Regions from separate parts of the Pseudomonas sp. P4_D7 genome, predicted to be linked through region 1. Evidence: predicted binding sites of a transcription regulator. Region 1 holds the regulator's gene; each other region holds the start of a gene.
What was found. Region 1 encodes FliA, which starts transcription of late flagellar genes. Its sites were predicted from a motif close to CTAAAGTTTNNNNNNNNNNNGCCGNTAA; they were not measured.

Region 1 (6,080 bases):
CACCCACCAGTTCCAGGTTGATCTCTTTCTTCAGCTGACGAGCCAAGTCGCGAACCAGACGCGGGAAGCGCCCGAAGACCTTCTTGATCGGCTGCATCCGCGTCTTCATCACCGCGGTCTGCAAGTCAGCCGTGACCACGTCGAGGTTCGACACGGCCTTGGACATGGCTTCGTCGCCGCTGTTGAGGCCCAGGCGCACCAGACGGTTACGCACCAGCACCAACTCGCCGACCATGTTCATGATTTCGTCGAGACGGGCCGTGTCGACGCGCACGGTGGTTTCGGCTTCGCTCGCCGGTTTTTCTGGCGGCGGTGCGGCGGCAGCACGGGCCGGAGCCGGTGCAGCAGCGGCAGCCGGTTTCGGCGCTTCGGCTTTCGGCTCAGGCTTGGGAGCTGCCTTTGGCGCAGCAGCCGGAGCGGCCGCAGCCTTGGCGGCAGGCGCAGCCACCGTGGAAGCAGCGCCGGCAGTCGCGGCGCCAACGTCAGTGAACTTGCCTTTGCCGTGCAATTCGTCGAGCAGCGATTCGAACTCGTGATCGCTGATCAGATCGCTGCCGGCTGCGGCGGCTGCCGGCGCGGCTGGCGCAGCCGGTGCCGAGGCAATTGCTGATTCCAGTGCTTCAACGGCAAAGTTGCCCTTGCCATGCAGTTGATCGAGCAGGGCTTCGAATTCGTCGTCGGTGATATCCGAGCTGTCGCCCGCCGCCGGGGCTGCTGGAGCCGCTGCGGTCGGTGCCACGGCATCCGCCGCGAACTGGCCTTTGCCATGCAACTGATCGAGCAACGACTCGAACTCGGCGTCAGTGATTTCGTCGCTCGCGGCTTCAGCCGCCGTTTGCGCAGGTGCAACAGCGGCCGGGGCTTCAGCTTCAGCCTTGACGGCGTTCAGCGAGTCCAGCAGTTGTTCAAATTCGTTATCGGTGATGTCGCCCGACGAGTCGCCTTCAACGACCAGTTCTTCGATCATCTCGGCCACCGGCGATGCCGGGGCGGCGTCCGCCGATTGCGGTTCGGCCAGACGCGCCAGGGCGGCCAGCAGTTCCGGGGTAGCGGCGGTGATCGGTGCACGCTCACGGACTTCGCTGAACATGCTGTTCACCGCGTCCAGTGCTTCGAGGACAACGTCCATCAGTTCTGCATCAACGCGACGCTCACCCTTGCGCAGGATGTCGAACACGTTTTCGGCGATGTGACAGCACTCCACCAGCTCGTTGAGCTGAAGGAAGCCGGCGCCCCCTTTTACAGTGTGGAAACCGCGAAAAATTGCGTTGAGCAGATCTGCGTCATCCGGACGGCTTTCCAGCTCGACCAGTTGTTCGGACAGTTGCTCAAGAATCTCGCCGGCCTCAACCAGGAAATCCTGAAGGATCTCTTCATCGGCGCCGAAGCTCATTAATGGGGTGCTCCTACAGGTCTAAAAACCCAAAAAACCTAAAATTCCACAACTCTAGAATCCGAGGCTGGATAACAAATCGTCCACATCGTCCTGACCGGACACAACGTCTTCTCGTTTATCGGCATGAATCTGCGGACCTTCACCCTGCGAGAGATGTTTTTGTGGATCTTTTTCTGCAAGCATCGCGGCGCGATCATGTTCGATGCCCGCAAAGCGGTCGACCTGACTGGCCATGAGCACGAGTTTGAGCAAATTGCTTTCGACTTCGGTGACCAGTTGGGTCACACGCTTGATCACCTGACCGGTCAGGTCCTGGTAATCCTGGGCCAGCAGGATGTCGTTGAGATTGCTCGACACCGCACGGTTGTCCGTGCTGCTGCGTGACAGAAAACCGTCGACCCGGCGCGCCAGCTCGCGGAACTCTTCAGCCCCGACCTCGCGACGCATGAAGCGACCCCAATCGGCGCTCAAGGTCTGCGCTTCATCAGCCAGACTGTTGACCACCGGCGTGGCGCTTTCCACCAGATCCATGGTGCGGTTGGCCGCGGCTTCTGTCAGCTTGACCACATAGCCCAGGCGTTCGGTGGCGTCGGTGATTTGCGACACTTCCTCGGCCTGCGGCATGTTCGGATCGATCTGGAAGTTGACGATCGCACTGTGCAGTTCACGTGTGAGCTTGCCGACTTCCTGGTACAGGCCACGGTCACGGGTCTGATTGAGCTCATGGATCAGTTGCACAGCGTCGCCGAACCTGCCTTTTTCAAGGCTTTCGACCAGTTCGACCGCGTGTTTTTTCAGGGTCGACTCGAAATCGCCCTGTGAAGATTCGTTATGCTCCATAGCTCCCCCGCGCGTTCATCAGCCGATGCGTTCGAAAATCTTCTCGATTTTGTCTTTCAACGCCTGAGCCGTGAAAGGTTTGACTACGTAGCCGTTTACACCAGCCTGAGCGGCTTCAATGATCTGCTCGCGCTTGGCTTCTGCAGTCACCATCAGCACTGGCAAGTGCTTGAGCTTTTCATCGGCACGCACGTGACGCAGCAGGTCGATACCGGTCATGCCCGGCATGTTCCAGTCCGTTACCAGAAAGTCGATGCTTCCGCTGTTGAGCACTGGAATGGCAGTCACGCCATCATCCGCCTCGACAGTGTTGGTGAACCCCAGATCACGCAGCAGGTTCTTGATGATCCGCCGCATCGTTGAGAAGTCATCAACGATGAGGATTTTCATGTTCTTGTCCAATTCGACCTCCAAGCAGTCTTAAACGCGCCCAGCACCTGGACGCGCCATTTCAATCATTCCGGCGTAGCACTCGAAGACTGTCTGGAGCACAACAGAGCAAGACCGGTGCCGTTCATCACCGCACCAGCCTCGTTCGCAGTGTCCCCACACTGCCTTCAGCGCGCTCGCCACTCCCCCAAACGCCCCCGCAAACGGGCCGCGCACTGGCTGTGTAACTGGCTGACCCGCGATTCACTGACGCCAAGGACTTCACCGATCTCCTTGAGGTTCAGCTCTTCGTCGTAGTACAGCGCCAACACCAGTCGCTCACGCTCCGGCAAATTGGCAATCGCGTCCGCCAACGCTGCCTGGAAACGTTCATCTTCCAGATCGCGTGACGGCTCCATATGAGCACTCGCGCCATCCTCGTGCAGCCCTTCGTGTTCGCCGTCCTGCAACAGGTCGTCGAAACTGAACAGGCGACTGCCCAAGGTGTCATTCAAAATCCCGTAGTAATCGTCGAGACTCAATTGGAGTTCGGCCGCAACCTCGTGATCTTTAGCATCACGGCCGGTTTTAGCTTCAATTGAGCGAATCGCGTCGCTGACCATACGGGTATTGCGGTGAACCGAGCGTGGCGCCCAGTCCCCTTTGCGCACTTCGTCGAGCATCGCGCCGCGGATTCGTATGCCCGCGTACGTTTCGAAACTGGCGCCTTTGCTGGCGTCGTATTTGGTCGAGACTTCAAGCAGGCCGATCATCCCGGCCTGGATCAGGTCTTCGACCTGCACACTCGCCGGCAAGCGCGCCAGCAAGTGGTAGGCAATGCGTTTGACCAGTGGCGCGTAACGCTCGATCAACTCGTACTGCGCGTCACGTGCCGACTTCTTGTAGTAGTTCATACCGCTTGCGGTCATAGCACGGGCCCTGCCGTTTGCTGCACGAGGCGCTCGACGAAAAACTCAAGGTGGCCACGCGGGTTGGCGGGCAGCGGCCAGGTGTCGACCTTCTGCGCGATCGCCTTGAACGCCAGCGCGCACTTGGAACGCGGAAAGGCTTCGTACACCGCGCGCTGCTTCTGCACCGCTTTACGCACGCTTTCGTCGTAAGGCACGGCGCCGACGTATTGTAGGGCCACGTCAAGGAAGCGATCCGTGACCTTGGTCAACTTGGCGAACAGGTTGCGCCCTTCCTGCGGGCTCTGCGCCATGTTGGCGAGGACGCGGAAGCGGTTCATGCCGTAATCGCGGTTGAGCAGTTTGATCAGCGCGTAGGCGTCAGTGATCGAGGTCGGCTCATCGCAGACCACCAGCAACACTTCTTGCGCGGCGCGAACAAAACTGACTACCGAGTCACCAATACCCGCAGCGGTGTCGATCACCAGTACATCGAGATTGTCGCCGATGTCGCTGAACGCCTGAATCAGGCCGGCATGTTGCGCCGGGCTCAGGTGCACCATGCTCTGGGTGCCGGACGCCGCCGGCACGATGCGAATGCCACCAGGGCCTTGCAACAGCACGTCGCGCAGCTCGCACCGGCCTTCGATGACGTCGGCCAGCGTGCGTTTAGGGGTCAGCCCCAACAATACGTCAACGTTCGCCAGACCCAGGTCGGCGTCCAGCAGCATGACCCGACGGCCAAGCTCTGCCAGCGCCAGCGACAAGTTCACTGACACGTTAGTCTTGCCGACGCCACCTTTGCCGCCGGTCACCGCGATCACCTGTACGGGATGCATGCTGCCCATGTTATTTCTTTACCTTGTCTTGCATAGACGGAGGCCACATTACTGGCTGCGCGTTCACAACCGGAACAATGCATGGCAGACCATCGATGTAGGTACAAAAACTGTTCATGAATACCTCAGCCTACCTGCTTGGTCGGGCTGTGATAGATATCAGCGAACATGTCAGCCATGGCTTCTTCGCTGGGTTCTTCCTGCATTTGCACGCTGACGGCGCGGCTGACCAGTTGATGACGGCGCGGCAGATGCAAATCATCCGGAATCCGTGGGCCATCGGTCAGGTACGCGACCGGCAATTCATGACTGATCGCCAGGCTCAACACTTCGCCAAGGCTGGCCGTTTCATCCAGTTTAGTCAGGATGCAGCCGGCAAGCCCGCAACGCTTGTAACTGTGATAAGCGGCGGTTAGAACCTGTTTCTGGCTGGTGGTTGCCAAGACCAGATAATTTTTTGAACGAATGCCACGCCCGGCCAGACTTTCCAGCTGCATGCGCAGGGCCGGATCGCTGGCTTGCAGGCCGGCAGTATCGATCAATACCACGCGTTTGCGCAGCAGTGGATCCAGCGCTTGCACCAGCGATTGGCCCGGATCGACATGGGTCACTGGCACATTGAGAATGCGGCCCAGCGTCTTCAGTTGTTCCTGAGCGCCGATACGGAAACTGTCCATGCTCACCAGCGCGACATTCTGCGCGCCGTATTTCAGTACATAACGCGCGGCCAGCTTGGCGAGTGTAGTGGTCTTGCCCATGCCGGCAGGACCGACCATGGCAATGATACCGCCCTCTTCCAGTGGCTCGACTTCCGGTACGGCAATCATCCGGGCCAGATGCGCGAGCAGCATGCGCCAAGCCTGACGCGGTTCTTCGATATCAGTGATCATCGCCAGCAGATCGCGCGACAACGGGCCGGACAGGCCGATACGTTGCAGACGGCGATACAGATTGGCTTGCGCCGGACGGCTGCCTTGCAGCTGATTCCAGGCCAGGGTGCCGAGCTGAACTTCCATCAGCTCGCGCAGGCTGTTCAATTCAAAGCGCATCGAATCCAGTGCACGCGGATCGATACCACCGGAGGACTGCGCAGGTGCCGGGGCCGGACGCGCCGGAGCGGCGTAAGTCGGCTCGCTCAGCGGTTCAGCGGCGGTCAGCGGCAGGCCGGCGGTCAATGGCAGCCCGGCGAAAATCTGGCGATTGCTATTGCCATCGGCTTCGCCACGCAGGCTCAACTCGGCCTGAGCGGTGACGATGCGCGACTGGGTCTTGCGCAGTTCGTCCTCGAGCTCCATGTTCGGAACCCGTGGCGCCAGCGCCGACAATTTGTAATCCAGTGCCGCCGTCAACTCGACACCGCCGGCAATGCGGCGGTTGCCAATGATGGCAGCATCAGCGCCCAGCTCATCACGAACCAGCTTCATGGCCTGACGCATATCGGCGGCAAAGAAACGCTTAACTTGCATAAACCACTACCTCAGCCGTTGGGCCCTACTGTCGCAACGATGGTCACTTGCTTGTTGTCCGGTATTTCCTGGTAGGCCAGCACATGCAGTCCAGGGACGGCGAGGCGGCCAAAGCGCGAGAGCATCGCGCGGATCGGGCCGGCGACCAAAAGGATCACCGGCTGCCCTTGCATTTCCTGACGCTGCGCCGCTTCGATGAGCGAACGCTGCAGCTTCTCGGCCATGCTTGGCTCCAGCAGAACGCCCTCTTCCGAGCCTTGTC
Region 2 (6,080 bases), on a different contig from region 1:
GATGAAGCCCGCGGCATCAGCCTGGTTGTAAGCACCGCCGTCTTCTTCGAAGGTCGCGATGTTGGAATCGAACAGCGAATCGTCGGACTTGCGGCCGGTAACGATCACGTTGCCTTTGTACAACTTCAGGCGCACAACGCCGTTCACGTTGACCTGCGAAGCGTCGATCATCTGCTGCAGCATCAGACGCTCTGGGCTCCACCAGTAACCGGTGTAGATCAGGCTGGCGTATTTCGGCATCAGCTCGTCTTTGAGGTGAGCGACTTCGCGGTCCAGGGTGATCGATTCGATGGCGCGGTGAGCGCGCAGCATGATAGTGCCGCCCGGGGTTTCGTAGCAGCCACGGGACTTCATGCCGACGTAACGGTTTTCGACAATGTCGAGACGGCCGATACCGTGAGCGCCACCGATCTTGTTCAGCGTCGCCAGCACGGTGGCCGGAGTCATTTCGACGCCGTCCAGTGCAACGATGTCGCCGTTGCGGTAGGTCAGTTCCAGGTATTGCGCTTTGTCAGGAGCGTTCTCCGGGGAGACGGTCCATTTCCACATGTCTTCTTCGTGCTCGGTCCAGGTGTCTTCCAGCACGCCGCCTTCATAGGAGATGTGCAGCAGGTTGGCGTCCATCGAGTACGGGGACTTCTTCTTGCCGTGACGCTCGATCGGGATCGCGTGCTTCTCGGCGTAGTCCATCAGCTTCTCGCGGGACAGCAGGTCCCACTCACGCCAAGGCGCGATCACTTTCACGCCTGGCTTGAGCGCGTAGGCACCCAGTTCGAAACGCACCTGGTCGTTACCCTTGCCGGTGGCGCCATGGGAAATGGCGTCAGCGCCGGTTTCGTTGGCGATTTCGATCAGACGTTTGGCGATCAGCGGACGTGCGATGGAAGTACCCAGCAGGTACTCGCCTTCGTAAACGGTGTTGGCGCGGAACATCGGGAACACGAAATCACGCACGAACTCTTCGCGCAGGTCGTCGATGTAGATTTCTTTGACGCCCATGGCCTGAGCCTTGGCGCGGGCCGGCTCGACCTCTTCGCCTTGACCGAGATCAGCGGTGAAGGTCACCACTTCACAGTTATAAGTATCCTGCAGCCACTTGAGGATCACCGAAGTGTCCAGGCCGCCGGAATACGCCAGAACGACCTTGTTTACGTCCGCCATGCCATCACTCCACGGGGTTCTACGGAAAGCCGAGGAGTCTACCGCCCAAACGCGATAATTTACAGAGGCGCGACAGCTTAAGACGACAAAGCGACAGAATCTGTCGAGAGCGCGACGATGACCGGAGGGTCAGGAAGTCGCCGCAGTATTGGCTGGCGTGCTCGCTTGCGGTGCCGGAGCCGCGACCGGCGCCACGCGCGCCAGTTTGACATTGACCCGACGGTTCTTCGCGCGATTGGCCGCGTTGGTGTTCGGCACAATGGGATATTGCTCGCCATGGAAACGCACGGTGATCTGCGATTCCTGAATGCCGTTGGCCTTGAAGAAGTCGACCACCGCCAGCGCGCGGCGGCGCGACAGTTCACGGTTGGTCAGGCGATTACCGCTGTTGTCGGAATGGCCGTCGAGTTCGATGTGATTGACCGTCGGATCGGCTTTCATGTATTCGAGCATCACTTGCAGCTTGGCTTTAGCGGCAGGATCCAGGTCAACGCCTTCGCCGGGGAAGCCGATCTGCGACTGTTTGATCTGGTCGAAATTCTGCGGCAGCAATTTCGCCACACATGTCTGGTAATCGTTGAAGGCTTTGCTGAACTTGACCGGCAACAGGCGTACTTCAGAGACACGGCCATCGCCTGAAGCGCGCCGTACGACCGGGCTGCGCCCGTCCAGCAGGCCGCTGATCAAACCGCCGGCCTGGGACTGCGAACTGCTGAACAAGACGTTGCCGCTGCCGAGCCTTACAGAACCCAGATTGATGTCACCACGGCCCGGCTGCCAAGGCGCAGCCGCTGCCAGCAACGTTGCAGAGCCGCCGCCGAGCATGGCGTTGTAGGCGTTCAGACGAAATATCGCCTGCTCGCCGGCCTTGCGCACGAACTCACCCGAGCCGAAATCAGTGATCGGTTGGGTCAGACGACATTCGAACTTGTCGCCGGCGACCGTCCACTCAATGTTCTCCAGACGGGTCTGGTACGTGAGCGCCATCGCCGGAAGGCTGGCAAACACACTGAGCAAGGCTAAATAACGCTGGCGCACGGGAGGCTCCATTGGCTTCTGAAACACAAAGACCGATTCACACTATGTTTACGGCATACCTACGGGATATCGGAAGGTTCCGGCAAAACTTGATAGCGAGTGCCTGCAAGAGTCTTTTCCGGTAGCATTCGCCTCAGTTTGACCCGCCTGGAATCCCCTCATGTCCGACCGCCTGACCCTGCTGCGTCCCGACGACTGGCACATTCATCTTCGCGATGGTGCCGTGTTGACCAATACCGTTGCCGATGTTGCGCGCACTTTTGGCCGCGCCATCATCATGCCCAACCTGGTACCACCGGTGCGCAACGCCGCTGAAGCCGACGGCTATCGCCAGCGGATTCTCGCTGCCCGCCCGGCCGGCAGTCGCTTCGAACCGCTGATGGTGCTGTACCTCACCGACCGCACCCAGCCCGAAGAAATTCGTGAAGCCAAGGCGAGTGGTTTTGTGCACGCAGCCAAGCTGTACCCGGCCGGCGCGACCACAAACTCCGATTCCGGGGTAACCAGCATCGACAAGATCTTCCCGGCACTGGAAGCCATGGCCGAAGTCGGCATGCCGTTGCTGATCCACGGTGAAGTCACCCGTGGCGACGTCGATGTGTTCGACCGCGAAAAGATCTTCATCGACGAGCACATGCGCCGCGTGGTCGAGCGCTTCCCGACGCTGAAAGTGGTGTTTGAACACATCACCACCGGTGACGCCGTGCAGTTCGTCAACGAGGCTTCGGCCAACGTAGGCGCGACCATCACCGCGCATCACCTGCTGTACAACCGCAACCACATGCTGGTGGGCGGGATTCGGCCGCACTTCTATTGCCTGCCGATCCTCAAGCGCAATACGCACCAGGAAGCCCTGCTCGACGCCGCCACCAGTGGCAGCGCGAAGTTCTTCCTCGGCACCGACTCGGCGCCGCACGCCCAGCACGCCAAGGAAGCCGCTTGCGGCTGTGCCGGCTGCTACACCGCGTACGCCGCCATCGAGATGTACGCCGAAGCCTTCGAACAGCGTAATGCGCTGGACAAACTCGAAGCCTTCGCCAGCCTCAACGGCCCGCGTTTCTACGGCCTGCCGGCGAACACCGATCGCATCACCCTGGTTCGTGAAGAATGGACCGCCCCGACCAGCCTGCCGTTTGGCGAGCTGACCGTTATCCCGCTGCGCGCCGGTGAAAAACTGCGCTGGCGCCTGCTGGAGGAACACGCGTGAGTGAAGACCATTTCGACGACGAACTGGACGGTCAAAGTGGTGGTGGCGGTTCCCGTCACCCGATGGCAGCACGCTTTCGCGGCTACCTGCCGGTTGTTGTTGACGTAGAAACCGGCGGCTTCAACTCGGCCACCGATGCGTTGCTGGAGATTGCTGCGACCACCATCGCCATGGATGAAAAGGGTTTTGTATACCCGGATCACACCTACTTCTTCCGCGTTGAGCCGTTCGAAGGCGCCAACATCGAAGCAGCGGCGCTGGAGTTCACCGGAATCAAGCTGGACCATCCACTGCGCATGGCGGTCAGCGAAGAAACCGCGCTGACCGACATCTTCCGTGGCATTCGCAAGGCGCTGAAGGCCAATGGCTGCAAGCGTGCGATTCTGGTCGGGCACAACAGCAGCTTCGACCTTGGCTTCCTGAACGCAGCCGTTGCGCGTCTGGACATGAAACGCAACCCATTCCACCCATTCTCCAGCTTCGACACTGCGACGTTGGCTGGTCTGGCATACGGTCAAACCGTGCTGGCGAAAGCCTGCCAGGCCGCCGACATCGATTTCGACGGTCGTGAGGCGCACTCGGCGCGATACGACACCGAGAAAACCGCTGAGCTGTTCTGCGGCATCGTCAATCGCTGGAAGCAGATGGGCGGCTGGGAAGACTTCGACGACTGATTGAGGGTTGTCGGGTGAATCCCGCGCATAAAAAAACCGGCCACGTGGGCCGGTTTTTTTGTACCTCGACGTTGCGCCTTACAGGGCTGCAGCGTTCTCGGTCAGGTAAGCCGCAACGCCTTCTGGCGAAGCGTTCATGCCTTTGTCGCCTTTTTTCCAGTTGGCAGGGCAGACTTCGCCGTGCTCTTCGTGGAATTGCAGAGCGTCGACCAGACGGATCAGCTCTTCCATGTTACGGCCCAGCGGCAGGTCGTTGATGATCTGCGAACGGACAACGCCTTTGTCGTCGATCAGGAACGCGCCACGGAAAGCCACGCCGCCTTCGGATTCAACGTCGTAAGCCTTGGCGATGTCGTGCTTCATGTCGGCAGCCATGGTGTATTTCACCTGGCCGATGCCGCCATTGTTCACTGGGGTGTTGCGCCATGCGTTGTGAGTGAAGTGCGAGTCGATCGACACAGCGATCACTTCAACATTGCGAGCCTTGAAGTCGGCCATGCGGTTGTCCAGAGCGATCAGCTCGGACGGGCAGACGAAGGTGAAGTCCAGTGGGTAGAAGAACACCAGGCCGTATTTGCCTTTGATGGCCGCGGACAGGGTGAAGCTGTCAACGATCTCGCCATTGCCGAGTACGGCCGGGACGGTGAAGTCAGGGGCTTGTTTGCCTACGAGTACGCTCATTGATATCTCCTGGTGTAAAAACTTGAAGTTCAGGGTCCGCGCCAGCCTGCCACCCTCAGGCGACAGCCCTGTGACACGAACCCCCTTCGCAAGGGCCGACCATCATACACTGCGAATTTGGCCTGTCCTTAACGGTTTTTCAAAGCAGGCGCAGAACGGCACTGCATTTACGGGGCCAGGCAAAACGCCAGCAAATACCGTTCGTCAGTCACGGCTGAGAATCAGCAAAAGCCTTCCGAAAGCACTTTGACAATCATTCTCGTTAACATTAAGATCCATCGCAATTGAGTCACAACCAGCGACGGTTCTCACTTATGTATGTTTGTCTCTGCACTGGCGTCACCGACGGACAGATCCGCGATGCGATCTATGAAGGTTGCTGCAGCTATAAAGAAGTCCGCCAGGCCACCGGCGTCGCCAGCCAATGCGGCAAATGCGCGTGCCTTGCCAAGGAAGTCGTTCGCGAAACCCTGACCAAGCTGCAAACCGCTCAGGCTGCGATCCCCTACCCCGTAGAATTTACCGCCGCTTGATTGCCCCCCATTTCAAAGAACCGGACTTATGTCCGGTTTTTTTATGCCTGTAAATCAACTGCTTAGCACCCAGACGCGGAACACAAACATTCTTATTCCGATTAATTTTCATATATTATTCAATAACTTAGGTTTGACACTTATAAGTACGAAGCTCAAACTCCGCCGTATATACAGCTAATACAGGGCAGGACTCCGATCATGAAAGGCGACATTACAGTCATCCAGCATCTCAACAAGATCCTTGCCAATGAGCTGGTCGCGATCAATCAGTACTTCCTGCATGCACGCATGTATGAAGATTGGGGCCTGAACAAGCTCGGCAAGCACGAATACAAAGAATCCATCGACGAGATGAAACACGCGGACAAGCTGATCAAGCGCATCCTGTTCCTCGAAGGCCTGCCGAACGTGCAGGACCTGGGCAAGCTGCACATCGGCGAGCACACCAAGGAAATGCTGGAGTGCGACCTGCGTATCGAGAAGACCGGCCATGCTGACCTGAAGACCGCAATCGCCCATTGCGAAACCGTTGGCGATTTCGGCAGCCGTGAACTGCTCGAAGACATTCTCGAATCCGAAGAAGAACATATCGACTGGCTGGAAACCCAACTGGGCCTGATCGACAAAGTCGGTCTTGAGAACTATCTGCAATCGCAGATGGGCGAAGAGTAGGAGCTGCCGAAGGCTGCGATCTTTTCAGATTGCACCGGCAACTTGCAGTAACTTTTCGAACCCACTAAAAAGCCCCGCCCTCTTTCGAGTGGCGGGGCTTTTTATTGGCTG
Region 3 (6,080 bases), on a different contig from region 1:
TTGAATTGCTCGACACCGGTGTAGGTCACGCCATCGGTGGCGCGCTCGATGGTGTGGTCGACGTAGGACTCGACCTTGTCCTGCAACGTCGCCACCGACGTCACGTCGGCGAACTCACGACGCAGCCGATGGGCTATAAGTGGTTTGAGCATCCAGCCGAAGGCACCGGCAAAACGCGGGAAGCGGAAGTGGGTGAGGATATCTAGAAACGCCTTGTCGCCGAGCAGTCTTGCCAGTACCACAGGTACTTCGCTGTCGTCGTAAGGTCGGATGGCATCGAATTCGCCCATCATGCTCTCTTGTTGGAAACGGCTAGGGTAAGTAAAGGTTTTGATCGAAAACCCGCGGGGCACGGTCTGAAAAAGTAGCCAGACAAAAATAGCCCTGCAAATAGACCGGCGATTATACGCACAAGTCACTTGGGAGACCGCGATGCTGGAAACCGAGCATTATGAATGTCCATATTGTGGGGAGCGGTGCGAAGCGGTTCTGGATTTGTCCGGAGGAGATCAGCAGTACACCGAAGATTGCCCGGTATGTTGCAGGCCGATCAAATTCAATCTGCAGACTGACGGTCAAGAATGGATGCTCGATGTGCACAGTGAAAACGAGTGAGGCGCGCCCATGCAGCGAATCTACGAGCCGGAAAACCTGATGGAAGGCGAAATGCTCAAGGGCATGCTCGCCAGCGAAGGCATCGAGGCGCATCTGATCGGCCGCGATTTGCTCGGTGGTACGGGCGAATTGCCGATTTTCGGTTTACTGGGACTGTCCGTCGATAACGACCAGGCCGAATACGCCCGTGAGCTGATCACCGCGTACAATGCCGCGCTGCCGCTGCCCGGCGATGAACCGGAGAGCTTCCCCGGGACGCTGGTCTGTTAGGCTGGCCTTCGTTTTACTTCAGAGTCGTGTTGCCCCATGTGTGGACGTTATGCCCTGTTTCGCTGGAACCGCGATTTCGCGGCCCTGCCTGGTTTTCCCGCCGATCAGCAGGCGCAGTGGAACATTTCCCCCAATGATTCGGTGTTGATGCTGCGTGCCGGTGAAGATGGCCAGCGCAGCCTGGCCCGCGCCCGTTGGGGATTAACGCCGCCGTGGCTGACCGATCTGTCGAAAACACCGGCACATGCCCGGGCGGAAACCGTGGCCGAGCAGCCGATGTTCCGCGAAGCCTTGCGTCTGCGCCGCTGCCTGCTGCCGGCCAACGGTTTTTACGAATGGCGCGGGACGCAGCGCAAGCGGCCGTTCTGGCTGACGCCGGGGGAGGGTTCTTCGCTGTTTTTCGCGGCGATCTGGGAGGCGTATCCGGTGCAGGAACAGGTGTGGTTGAGTACGGCGGTGATTACTCAGCCGGCGTCGAGTCAGCGCCGGCCGTTGATTCTCGATGAGGCGGGGCAGGCGGCGTGGCTCGATCCCGAGACGCCGTTGCATGTGTTGCAGGGGTTGCTGGCCAGTGAACCGGCGGCGCTGCGTGAGCGGGTGTTGGCGAATCTGATCAATGATCCGAAACTCAATGGGCCGGAGTGTCTGACTCCGGGTTAAAGCATTTAGATCAAAAGCCCCTCACCCTAGCCCTCTCCCAGAGGGAGAGGGGACTGACCGGGGGATATTGTCGTAATACACCGACTTGAACGCTCTGCTTTGAATCCATAATCGACTGGTTATTTCAGGTCGATGTATGAAGGGAGACAACTCGGTCAGTCCCCTCTCCCTCTGGGAGAGGGTTAGGCGGGCGGCGTTCCGATGAGGGGCTTTTCGCTTTTCAGACCTTGAACTGATTGATCAACCGCCGCTGCTGCTCCGCCAGTTTGGTCAAATCGGCACTCGCCGAACTCGACTCATCCGCGCCCCCCGCCACTTCATTGGCCACTTGCCCGATGTTGATCACATTGCGGTTGATGTCATCGGCCACCGCACTCTGCTCTTCCGCCGCACTGGCAATCTGCGTGTTCATGTCGTTGATCACCGAAACCGCCTGGGTGATCGTTTCCAGCGCTTCAGCCGCTTTCGCCGCATGCTGCACGCTTTCGTCAGTGCGGTTCTGACTGTCCTCCATGACCCGCACCACATCGCGGGTGCCTTGTTGCAGTTGCTGGATCATGGTCTGGATTTCTTCAGTGGCTTTCTGGGTTTTCTGCGCCAGATTGCGTACTTCGTCGGCCACAACGGCAAACCCACGCCCCTGTTCACCGGCACGCGCCGCCTCGATCGCCGCGTTCAGCGCCAGCAGGTTGGTCTGCTCGGCAATCCCGCGAATCGCCGTGAGAATCGCATTGATGTTCTCGCTGTCCTTGGCCAGCGTCTGCACCACGTCTACGGCCTTGCCGATTTCCACCGCCAGCACACCAATCGAGTTCGAGGTGTCACGAACAATCTGCATGCCCTGACTCGCCGCCTGGTCGGCATGGCTGGCCGCTTGCGCAGCCTGCGTAGCGTTGCGCGCGACATCCTGAGCGGTGGCGGTCATTTCCTGCACCGCCGTGGCGACCTGATCAATCTCGGCCATTTGTTTTTGAATGCCGATGTTGGTGCGAATGGCGATGTCAGCGGTGTGTTCCGAGGAATCGCTGACGCTCTGCACCGACGTCACCACCTGCGTGATCATCGCCTGCAACTTGGCCAAAAAGGTATTGAAACCCTTGGCGATCGAGCCCAGTTCATCACTGCGATCGCTGCTCAAACGTCGGGTCAGATCACCTTCACCTTGAGCGATGTCATTGAGCATCGCGACCATTTGCTTCAGCGGTCGGGCGATGCCGTGGCCGACCAGCCAGATCACCAGCAGACCGAGGCCGGCGATCAGCAGACCGACCATGGCCATGCCGAAGGTGTCGGATTTGCGCTGAGCATCCAGATCGGCCTGTAGCTTTTGCAGATCAGCCATCACCGCGTTGAGTGGCAATTGCAGCATCAGTGTCCAGCGTGCGTCGGTCTGGCCGATGCCGAATGGCAGGTACAGTTCGATGCGACCCTTGTCCTTGTTGACCGAGTAAGTCACTTCGCCGCGTTTGAGATTGGCCATGTTGGCGGTCTGCTCAGCGTCGAGGATGTCGCTGACTTTTTCGCCGAATTTGCTCGGGTCTTTGGTGTAGGCGACGATCCGGCCGTTGCCGCCGATCAGGGCCATTTGCCCGGCGCCGCTGTAGAGCTTCTGGTTGGCGCCGAGGAGCATTTCCTGAATGAAGTTCACCGACAGGTCGGCGCCGACAATGCCCTGGAAGGCGCCGTTAAGCATGATCGGTTCGATAAAGGAGGCGAGCATGACGATCTTGTCGCCGACCTTGTACGGCGCCGGATCGATCACGCAGGATTTTTTGCTTTCTTTCGAGCACAGGTAGTACTCGCTGGCACGCACGCCGGTAGACAGGACTTTCTGGTCGTCGACATCGACCAGTTTGTCCAGGCCAAGGGTGCCGTCATCGTTGCGGAACCACCACGGCAGGAAGCGCCCGTTGGCGGCATCGATCCCGACCACGCTGGTGCCGATATAGGCCGCGTCGTTGTGATCGAGGGCGTTTTTCTCCCAGCCGATGTAGGTGCCGAGAATTTTCGGGTTCTTTTCGACGTTCTCTTTGATCAGGCTGATCAGTTGCTCGCGACTGACAGTGAGGCGCGGCTGACCATCTGCGCCCGGCGTACCGAGCAGGGCGTTGACCCGCACCAGGCCACCGGCAATCAGCAGCGGCGCTTCGAGTTCGCGCTGGATCTGGCTGACCTGGGTTTGCGCCAGCGAGGTCAGGCGCTGTTCGATGACTTGCTCGAACTGCGCCTGGGTGCGCTGTTGCACCATCTCTTGCGTGCGCGCGCCGGAAAACAGCGCATACAGCACCAGCGCGGCGACCACGCTGAGGACGATGGCGCCGGCCAGGGCGGCGACGGAAAACTGGATCGACTTGAACTTCATGGGAGCTCCGCACGCAAGAGGACGTCTGCGCTGATGTATCGGCAGCGGGCATTGGGCCATGAGTGCGAGCCGGTGCAATTGAAAGCCAATGTCGCAAATGGATCAGTGCGCGACGCAGTTGCACGGGACTTGGCGGTCGCTGTGAATTTTTTGCGACAGCTCTGGTGGGAAACGTCTGAAAGTCGCTGCAACACGTCCGTTGTATCTGGCGTCGATACAATTACCCGCCTAGGATACGCGCAGGTTTTCAGGGAGCTTTTGAATGAACAAGACATTGGTTGTAAGTGCACTGAGCGCAGCGCTGTTGCTGGCCGGTTGTCAGTCGGTCAACACCACCAGCGGCGGTGCCGTGGGTGTGGAGCGCAAGCAGTACATGTTCAGCATGCTGTCCTCGCAAGAGGTCGACCAGATGTATGCGCAGTCGTATCAGAAGACCGTCGGCGAGGCGTCCAGCAAAGGTGTGCTGGACAAGACCAGTCCCGAGGCCAAGCGGGTTCAGGCGATTGCCAACCGTCTGATCGCCCAGGCGCCGAACTTCCGTCCGGATGCGGCGCAATGGCAGTGGGAAGTCAATCTGATCAAGAGCGATGAGCTCAACGCCAACTGCGGGCCTGGCGGCAAGATCATTTTCTACACCGGGCTGATCGACAGCCTGAAACTCACCGACGATGAAATCGCCGCGGTCATGGGCCATGAAATTGCCCACGCCTTGCGCGAGCACGGTCGTGAAGCGATGTCCAAGGCGTACGGGATTGAAATGGCCAAACAGGGCGCGGGTGCGTTGCTCGGCCTGGGGCAGGACAGTCTGGCGCTGGCTGATACCGTGGCCAACTACGGCATGACCCTGCCGAACAGCCGTGCCAACGAAAACGAAGCCGACCTGATTGGTCTGGAGCTGGCCGCACGCGCCGGGTACAACCCGAACGCCGCGATCACTTTGTGGAACAAGATGAGTAAGGCATCGGAAGGTTCGCCGCCGGAGTTCATGAGCACTCACCCGGCTTCGACCAGCCGGATTGCCTCGTTGCAGGCGGCAATTCCGAAGGTGATGCCGTTGTACGAAAAAGCTCCTAAATCCTGAGTCAGTGATCGTTCCCACGCTCTGCGTGGGAATGCCTCAAGGGACGCTCCGCGTTCCAAGCGGGACGCAGAGCGTCCCCGGCTGCATTCCCACGCAGAGCGTGGGAACGATCCTTCACTGAGGATTAAACCCAGCCACTGCTCTGCATCGCCTTGTACACCGCAACAATCGCCAGAATCATGAATGCCGAAGCCGCAAGGCGACGGATCAAGGTCAATGGCAGTTTGTCTGCGGCGAAATTACCTGCCAGCACCACCGGCACGTTGGCAATCAACATGCCCGCCGTCGTACCGATAATCACCAGCCACAGTTCCGGATATTGCGCGGCGAGCATCACCGTCGCGACCTGAGTCTTGTCACCCATTTCTGCGAGGAAAAACGCAATCAGCGTGGTCAAGAACGGCCCGAACTTGCGTGCGGTGCTGGTTTCATCGTCATCCATTTTGTCCGGAACCAGTGTCCACAGCGCCGTGGCCGTAAAGCTTGCGGCGAGAATCCAGTGCAGCGTGGCATTCGAGAAGAAGCTGCCAAACCAGGCGCCGACCGCACCGGCTGCTGCGTGGTTGGCCAGGGTCGCGGCGACAATACCGGCAATGATCGGCCAGGGTTTGCGGAAGCGAGCGGCGAGAATCAGCGCGAGCAGTTGCGTCTTGTCGCCGATTTCGGCCAAGGCAACGATTGCGGTGGGAACGAGTAACGAGTCCAGCATCAGGATTTCCTAAGGGGCGGGTCGACACGGCTATGACACGTACAGCCTTCCCGCCCCGGGTAAGGTGTGCGTGTCATAGGTCTTGTCAAACCCTGCGATCCGTCTGCTGCGGACGCTTGGGTCGCATACGCCATGATCTGAGGATCAAGTATGTTGACGTATGCCGGACGAGCTTGGCGCTCGTGGGAGACTACTCCCCTAGGACGGAGCGGATTCTGCCTTCGCAAATCCGATTGAGCAAGAACAAATTTTCAGCCGCGCTTGGCCCGGTAGATGCGGAAACCATTGCCTTCGGCCTTGATTGCACAGACGCCCAGATGCTCTTCGATCAGCGGTTGATACTTGAGGAAGCTGTTCGCCACCAAGCGCAGTTCGCCGCCATT
Region 4 (6,080 bases), on a different contig from region 1:
CGGCTCTGTTCATCGATTCGCGCCAGCGCCGACGCCACGTTGGCGTTGCGCGACAAACCTTCCTGCATCAGCACATTGCCCTGCTCCATGGTGCTGATCGCGTTACCGGTTTCCTGCTGGATGCTGTGGATCATGCTGGAAATTTCATCCGTCGCCTGACGAGTACGCGAGGCCAGGCTGCGCACTTCATCGGCTACCACGGCGAAGCCGCGACCTTGTTCACCGGCACGTGCCGCTTCAATCGCGGCGTTGAGCGCCAGCAAGTTAGTCTGTTCGGCAATCGAAGTAATCACACCCACGATGCCGCCGATCTCCTGCGAGCGCTGGCCAAGGGTGTTGATCACCGTCGCAGTGCTATTCAGGGCGCCAGCGATTTGCTCCAGCGAGGACGACGCTTCTTCCATCGAGCTGCGGCCAATCTGCGTTTGCTGGGCATTTTCCTGCGCCAGACGCTGGGTCGCGCCCATGTTGTCGGCGATGTTCAGCGAGGTCGCACTGAACTCTTCCACCGCGCCGGCCATGCTGGTGATTTCGCCAGATTGTTGCTCCATGCCTTCATACGCACCACCGGACAAACCGGACAGGGCCTGGGCACGGCTATTGACCTCTTCCGAAGAGCGGCGGATGTGCTCGACCATGGTCGACAGCGCCTGGCTCATCTGGTTGAACGCGCGCGACAACTGACCGATTTCATCGTTGCTCGATACGTTCAGGCGAACGCTCAGATCACCGGCGCCCAAGGCCTCGGCCTGACGCACCAGATCCCCCAGAGGCGCCAGTTTGCTGCGCAGCAGCCAGACCACAGATCCGACCGCCAGCAGCATCGCCAACAGACTGCCAATGGCCAGTTGCGTACCCACGCTCCAGGTCACCGCGCGGATCTCGGCTTTCGGCATGCTCGCCACGACCGACCATGGTCCGCCATCGAACGGCACGGCAATGCTGTAGAAATCTTCCGAGGTGTCGCTCCAGAACTCACCCTTGCCCGGCTTTGCAGCCAAACCTTTGATCACCGGAACGGCTTGATCCAGCGCCTGCACCCCCGCCGGCGCGACCAGCCATTTGTTTTGCTCGTCGAGCAACGCCAGCGAACCGCTCTGGCCAATGCGGAAGCGCTTGAGGTTATCGAACTGGATGTTCTGCGCGTCGGTGTAATCGAAGCCGACGAACAGCACCGCAATCACCTTGCCGCTGCCATCGCGCACCGGGGTGTATTGGGTCATGTAGGAGCGATCGAACAGCAAGGCGCGACCGACGTAACCCTGCCCCGCCATCAACTTCGCGTAGGCCGGGTGCGCGTGATCGAGCAAGGTGCCGATGGCACGGGTGCCATCCTGTTTGGTCAGCGAAGTGCTGACGCGGATGAAGTCTTCGCCGCTGCGCACGAACAGTGTGGCGACGCCGGCGGTCATCTGCTTGAACTCGTCGACTTCCTTGAAGTTGTTGTTCAGCACTTCGCTGCCCAGATGCAGACCCGGGGTCTGGGTGCCGGCAACATTCACCGGCTCACTCGGGTGAATGCTCAGACCTGCGCTAAAGCGCTTCTCGAACAGCCCGCTCAGGCGCTGGGTGCTTTCACGCAGCGTGCCGTGGAAGGTGCTCAGTTGGTCGGCCAGCAGCCGCGCCTCACTGGCCAGATGCTCTTCACGAGTGGCGAGGTTGGCGGAGTCCAGCGAACGCAAGGCGAACACCGTACTGCCACTGATAACTATCGCCAGTATTACAGCGAGCGCGAGGCCCAGCTGCGAGGCGATCCGAGCGCGAGGTTGAGACATGGACAGCTCCTGGCCGAGCCACGGGATCCTCCTTGATCTCGACTCGGAAATTTTTCTGGTTGTGGGGGTGAATCGTGGATACCGGCACGACGGTTCCACAAGCACGTATTCGGCGGTGGATCCAAATACTTGAGCGGAAAACAAGGTTATGGCACAAGGCCGGCATTGTGGCGGCTCTAACGTTTCAGCTCAAGCGCACGACCGCCGGCAACTCCATGGCGCGGACTTCGCTTTGCAGAAAGTCGCTGAGACGGCGCAAACGTTCACCTCCCGGGCGGGTCTTTGGCCACACAAGGTAGTAATTCAAGCCGCTGGCGACCGCGGTTGGCCACGGCAGGCTCAGCCTTCCCTGCGCCACATCTTCGGCGACCATTAACAGGTCGCCCATCGACACACCGTACCCGCGCGCCGCCGCGATCATGCCCAATTCGAGGGTATCGAACACTTGCCCACCCTTGAGTGACACCTGATCGGACAGCCCCATGTGTTCCAGCCAACTGCGCCAATCGCGACGGTCCGGTGTCGGGTGAAGTAATTCGGTGCAAGCCAGTCGAGCCAGATCCCACGGCTGATCATTCAGCAGGTTCGGCGCCCCCACCGGAATCAGCTCTTCGGGAAACAATAAACTCGCCTCCCAATCCGGCGGAAAATGCCCGTCACTCAACAAAACAGCGCAGTCGAAAGGCTCATCGTTGAAATCCACCGAATCGACGTCCATCCACGCACTGGTCAGTTGCACTTCGTTGCCAGGCTGCAAATGGCGGAAGCGACTCAGGCGCGCGAGCAACCAGCGCATGGTCAGGGTCGAGGGCGCTTTCATGCGCAAAATGTCGTCCTCGGCACGCAAGGTATTGCAGGCCCGCTCCAGCGCACTGAAGCCTTCGCGGATCCCGGGCAGCAGCAACCGCGCCGCTTCGGTCAGTTGCAGATTGCGCCCGCTGCGATGAAACAGCCGACAGGCGAAGTGATCTTCGAGGGTCCGAATATGCCGACTTACCGCACTCTGGGTGATCGACAATTCCTCGGCAGCCCGGGTGAACGAACTATGTCGCGCCGCCGCTTCAAATGCGCGCAGGGCATACAAGGGAGGAAGACGACGAGACATGCAGAAAGCTCCGATAGCGGGATAAAGCCAATCTTAAACCGTTTACCTAGGATGAGTTTTAATCATGCCACCCATCCTTTTTATCCCTTTGTGCAAAGCCCGCCAAGCGCCGAGAATCGACGGTCTCCTGTTCCCTCTGAAATTGAGTGGTGATGACCATGCAGCATCCTGTGCGTACCGAACTCTGGGCCATTCTGCGGCTGGCAGGGCCGTTGATTGCTTCACAGTTGGCGCACATGTTGATGGTGCTGACTGACACGTTGATGATGGCGCGCCTGAGTCCTGAAGCGCTCGCGGGCGGCGGTCTCGGTGCGGCGACTTACTCGTTCGTGTCGATTTTCTGCATCGGCGTGATTGCAGCGGTCGGCACATTGGTGGCGATTCGCAAGGGCGCCGGCGACATCATTGGCGCTGCGCGTCTGACCCAGGCCGGGTTGTGGCTGGCGTGGCTGATGGCGCTGGGCGCCGGGTTGCTGCTGTGGAACCTGAAACCGGTGTTGCTGCTGTTCGGCCAGACCGAAACCAACGTCAACGCGGCCGGGCAATTCCTGATTGCCCTGCCCTTCGCCCTGCCCGGCTACCTCAGTTTCATGGCCCTGCGCGGTTTCACCAGTGCAATCGGCCGGGCGACACCGGTGATGGTCATCAGCCTGGCCGGCACGGTGGCGAATTTCCTGCTCAATTACGCGCTGATCACCGGCATGTTCGGTCTGCCGAAAATGGGCCTGACGGGCATCGGCCTGGTCACAGCGATTGTCGCCAATTGCATGGCGTTGGCGCTGGCCTGGCATATTCGCCGGCATCCGGCCTATGACGCTTATCCATTGCGCGAAGGCTTGTCGCGACCCAACCGACAGTACCTGAAAGAGCTGTGGCGCCTCGGCCTGCCAATCGGCGGCACCTACGCGGTGGAAGTCGGTTTGTTCGCCTTCGCGGCGCTGTGCATGGGCACCATGGGCAGCACGCAATTGGGCGCGCACCAGATTGCCCTGCAAATTGTCTCGGTGGCGTTCATGGTGCCGGCGGGGATGTCGTACGCGATCACCATGCGCGTCGGCCAGCATTACGGCGCCGGGCAACTGAGTGATGCGCGGATGTCCGGACGGGTCGGGATCGTCTTCGGCGCCGTGGTGATGCTGGGTTTCGCCATGGTGTTCTGGCTGTTGCCGAACCAGTTGGTCGGGTTGTTCCTCGATCACAATGATCCGGCGTTTGCCGAGGTGATTCGCCTAGCGGTGAGCCTGCTGGCAGTGGCGGCGTGGTTCGAGCTGTTCGACGGCACGCAGACGATTGCCATGGGCTGCATTCGTGGCCTCAAGGATGCAAAGACCACGTTTCTGGTCGGGCTCGCTTGCTATTGGCTGATTGGCGCACCGGCGGCATGGTGGATGGCGTTCCATTTGAACTGGGGGCCGACGGGTGTCTGGTGGGGATTGGCGCTGGGCCTGGCGTGTGCGGCGGTGAGTTTGACGCTGGCGTTTGAATGGAAGATGAAGCGGATGATTCGGCTGGAGCCGCAATCTCGGGGCTTCAACATCCCTCAACCTGAATGAAGTTCCCCTGTGGGAGCGAGCTTGCTCGCGAAAGCGGTGTACCTGACACATGTGTATTGAATGTGTCGCAGCCTTCGCGAGCAAGCTCGCTCCCACAGGGTTATGCGTTCAGCTCACGATTTCGAGGGCTGACTGTTGGCTTGAGCCGAAGGTTAGATATTCAACCAACTCCGCCAACGGCAACGGCCGGCTGATCAGATAACCCTGCACCTGATCGCAACCAAACCCGCGCAACAGTTCTAGCTGTTCAGGGGTTTCCACCCCCTCCGCCACCACTTCCAGATGCAGGTTGTGCGCGAGATTGATCATCGCGTGCACCAGTTTGCGATTCTCTTCGCGCTGCTCCATGCCGCCGACAAAGCTTTTGTCGATCTTCAACAAGGTGATCGGCAGGCTGTTGAGGTGCACGAACGACGAGAACCCGGTGCCAAAGTCATCCAGCGAGAAGCGCACACCGAGACGGCCGAGAGCGTCCATGGTCTGCTTGACCAGATCGCTACGGCGCATCACGGCGGTTTCAGTCAGTTCGAATTCCAGCCACTGGGCCTCAACGCCACGCTCGGCAATCAACCGGCTCAGCGTCGGCAACAACTGACTGTCTTGAAACTGGCGGAACGACAGGTTGATCGCCATGTGCAGCGCCGGCAGTCCGCGCTCGCGCAACGCCTGCATGTCACGCAAGGCCCGGGAAATCACCCAGTAACCCAGCGGCACAATCAAACCGCTCTGCTCGGCCAAAGGGACAAATTCACTCGGCGGCAGCAAACCGCGCTCGCCATGACGCCAGCGCACCAACGCTTCGAGGCCGACAATCTGGCCATCCTCAAGATTCAGGCGTGGCTGGTAATGCAATTCCAGCTCATCGCGACGCAACGCTCGGCGTAGCTCGCTTTCGAGGTCGGCCATGCTCCGCGCATTGCGGTTGATCCGTTCGTTGAAGATATGGAAGGTGCAGCCCTGGGTGCTCTTGGCCTGCTGCATGGCGATGTGGGCGTGCCACATCAGCGGATCAGCGCCGCCCTGCGCACGGGCGTGGGCGATGCCGAGACTGGAGCCGATCAGCAGGCTTTCGCCATCGACCCAATACGGTTCGGCGAGCGCTTCGGTGATGCGTTCGGCCATCCACTCGGCGCGCTGCGGTGCACGGCGGGTGTCGATCAGCAGGGCAAACTCATCGCTGCCCAGACGCGCCAATTGATCACCGGCTTCGAGCTGACTTTTCAGCCGTGCGACCACTTGCAGGATCAAGCGATCGCCCGCCTGATGGCCAAGCGCATCGTTGGCGTGGCGGAAGTTGTCGAGATCGAGATGCCCGAGGGCCAGGCCGCGACCGTCGTTTTCCGCGAGGCGCGCAGCAAGCAAGGTCTGGAAACCCTGACGGTTGGCGATGCCGGTCAGCGGATCCTGCTCGGCGAGGCGTTGCAGGGTGTTTTCGAGAACGCCGCGTTCGCGCACATGGCGCAGGCAGCGGCGCAGCATGCCGGCGTCGAGGGCGTCGAACACCAGCCAGTCACTGACGCCAACCGGCGCGGTGTCCGGTTCATGTTCCAGCAGCAAGACCGTCGGCAGGCTGCAACGGCCCGGTGCCGGTTGCAATGCCGGAAGGGTCAACAACACCGCATGGCGGTTGTCTTCGAACAAACTGCT

Region 2: AC1DVF_RS12935 (flagellar protein MotY) is a predicted target of FliA. The motif match lies at 2,266-2,293, and genes of this name have one in related genera.
Region 3: AC1DVF_RS14065 (methyl-accepting chemotaxis protein) is a predicted target of FliA. The motif match lies at 3,943-3,970, and genes of this name have one in related genera.
Region 4: AC1DVF_RS07610 (methyl-accepting chemotaxis protein) is a predicted target of FliA. The motif match lies at 1,882-1,909, and genes of this name have one in related genera.

The regions. Positions count from the first base shown of each region.
Region 1 covers NZ_JBFUIR010000043.1:2,640-8,719, reverse strand. The annotation lists gene AC1DVF_RS22715 (chemotaxis protein CheA) at 1-1,393, opposite strand, end outside; gene AC1DVF_RS22710 (protein phosphatase CheZ) at 1,448-2,236, opposite strand; gene AC1DVF_RS22705 (chemotaxis response regulator CheY) at 2,255-2,626, opposite strand; gene fliA (RNA polymerase sigma factor FliA) at 2,794-3,534, opposite strand; gene fleN (flagellar synthesis regulator FleN) at 3,531-4,361, opposite strand; gene flhF (flagellar biosynthesis protein FlhF) at 4,478-5,818, opposite strand; gene flhA (flagellar biosynthesis protein FlhA) at 5,830-6,080, opposite strand, start outside.
Region 2 covers NZ_JBFUIR010000016.1:80,280-86,359, forward strand. The annotation lists gene AC1DVF_RS12930 (argininosuccinate synthase) at 1-1,161, opposite strand, end outside; gene AC1DVF_RS12935 (flagellar protein MotY) at 1,291-2,199, opposite strand; gene pyrC (dihydroorotase) at 2,360-3,406, shown strand; gene rnt (ribonuclease T) at 3,403-4,080, shown strand; gene AC1DVF_RS12950 (peroxiredoxin) at 4,159-4,761, opposite strand; gene AC1DVF_RS12955 (bacterioferritin-associated ferredoxin) at 5,076-5,294, shown strand; gene bfr (bacterioferritin) at 5,496-5,969, shown strand.
Region 3 covers NZ_JBFUIR010000018.1:63,788-69,867, reverse strand. The annotation lists gene AC1DVF_RS14085 (1-acyl-sn-glycerol-3-phosphate acyltransferase) at 1-290, opposite strand, end outside; gene AC1DVF_RS14080 (CPXCG motif-containing cysteine-rich protein) at 433-615, shown strand; gene AC1DVF_RS14075 (putative signal transducing protein) at 625-885, shown strand; gene AC1DVF_RS14070 (SOS response-associated peptidase) at 922-1,545, shown strand; gene AC1DVF_RS14065 (methyl-accepting chemotaxis protein) at 1,766-3,907, opposite strand; gene AC1DVF_RS14060 (M48 family metallopeptidase) at 4,170-4,988, shown strand; gene AC1DVF_RS14055 (TMEM165/GDT1 family protein) at 5,113-5,697, opposite strand; yybP-ykoY riboswitch at 5,785-5,909, opposite strand; gene AC1DVF_RS14050 (class I SAM-dependent methyltransferase) at 5,949-6,080, opposite strand, start outside.
Region 4 covers NZ_JBFUIR010000007.1:129,191-135,270, forward strand. The annotation lists gene AC1DVF_RS07610 (methyl-accepting chemotaxis protein) at 1-1,775, opposite strand, end outside; gene AC1DVF_RS07615 (LysR substrate-binding domain-containing protein) at 1,960-2,880, opposite strand; gene AC1DVF_RS07620 (NorM family multidrug efflux MATE transporter) at 3,039-4,433, shown strand; gene AC1DVF_RS07625 (putative bifunctional diguanylate cyclase/phosphodiesterase) at 4,542-6,080, opposite strand, start outside.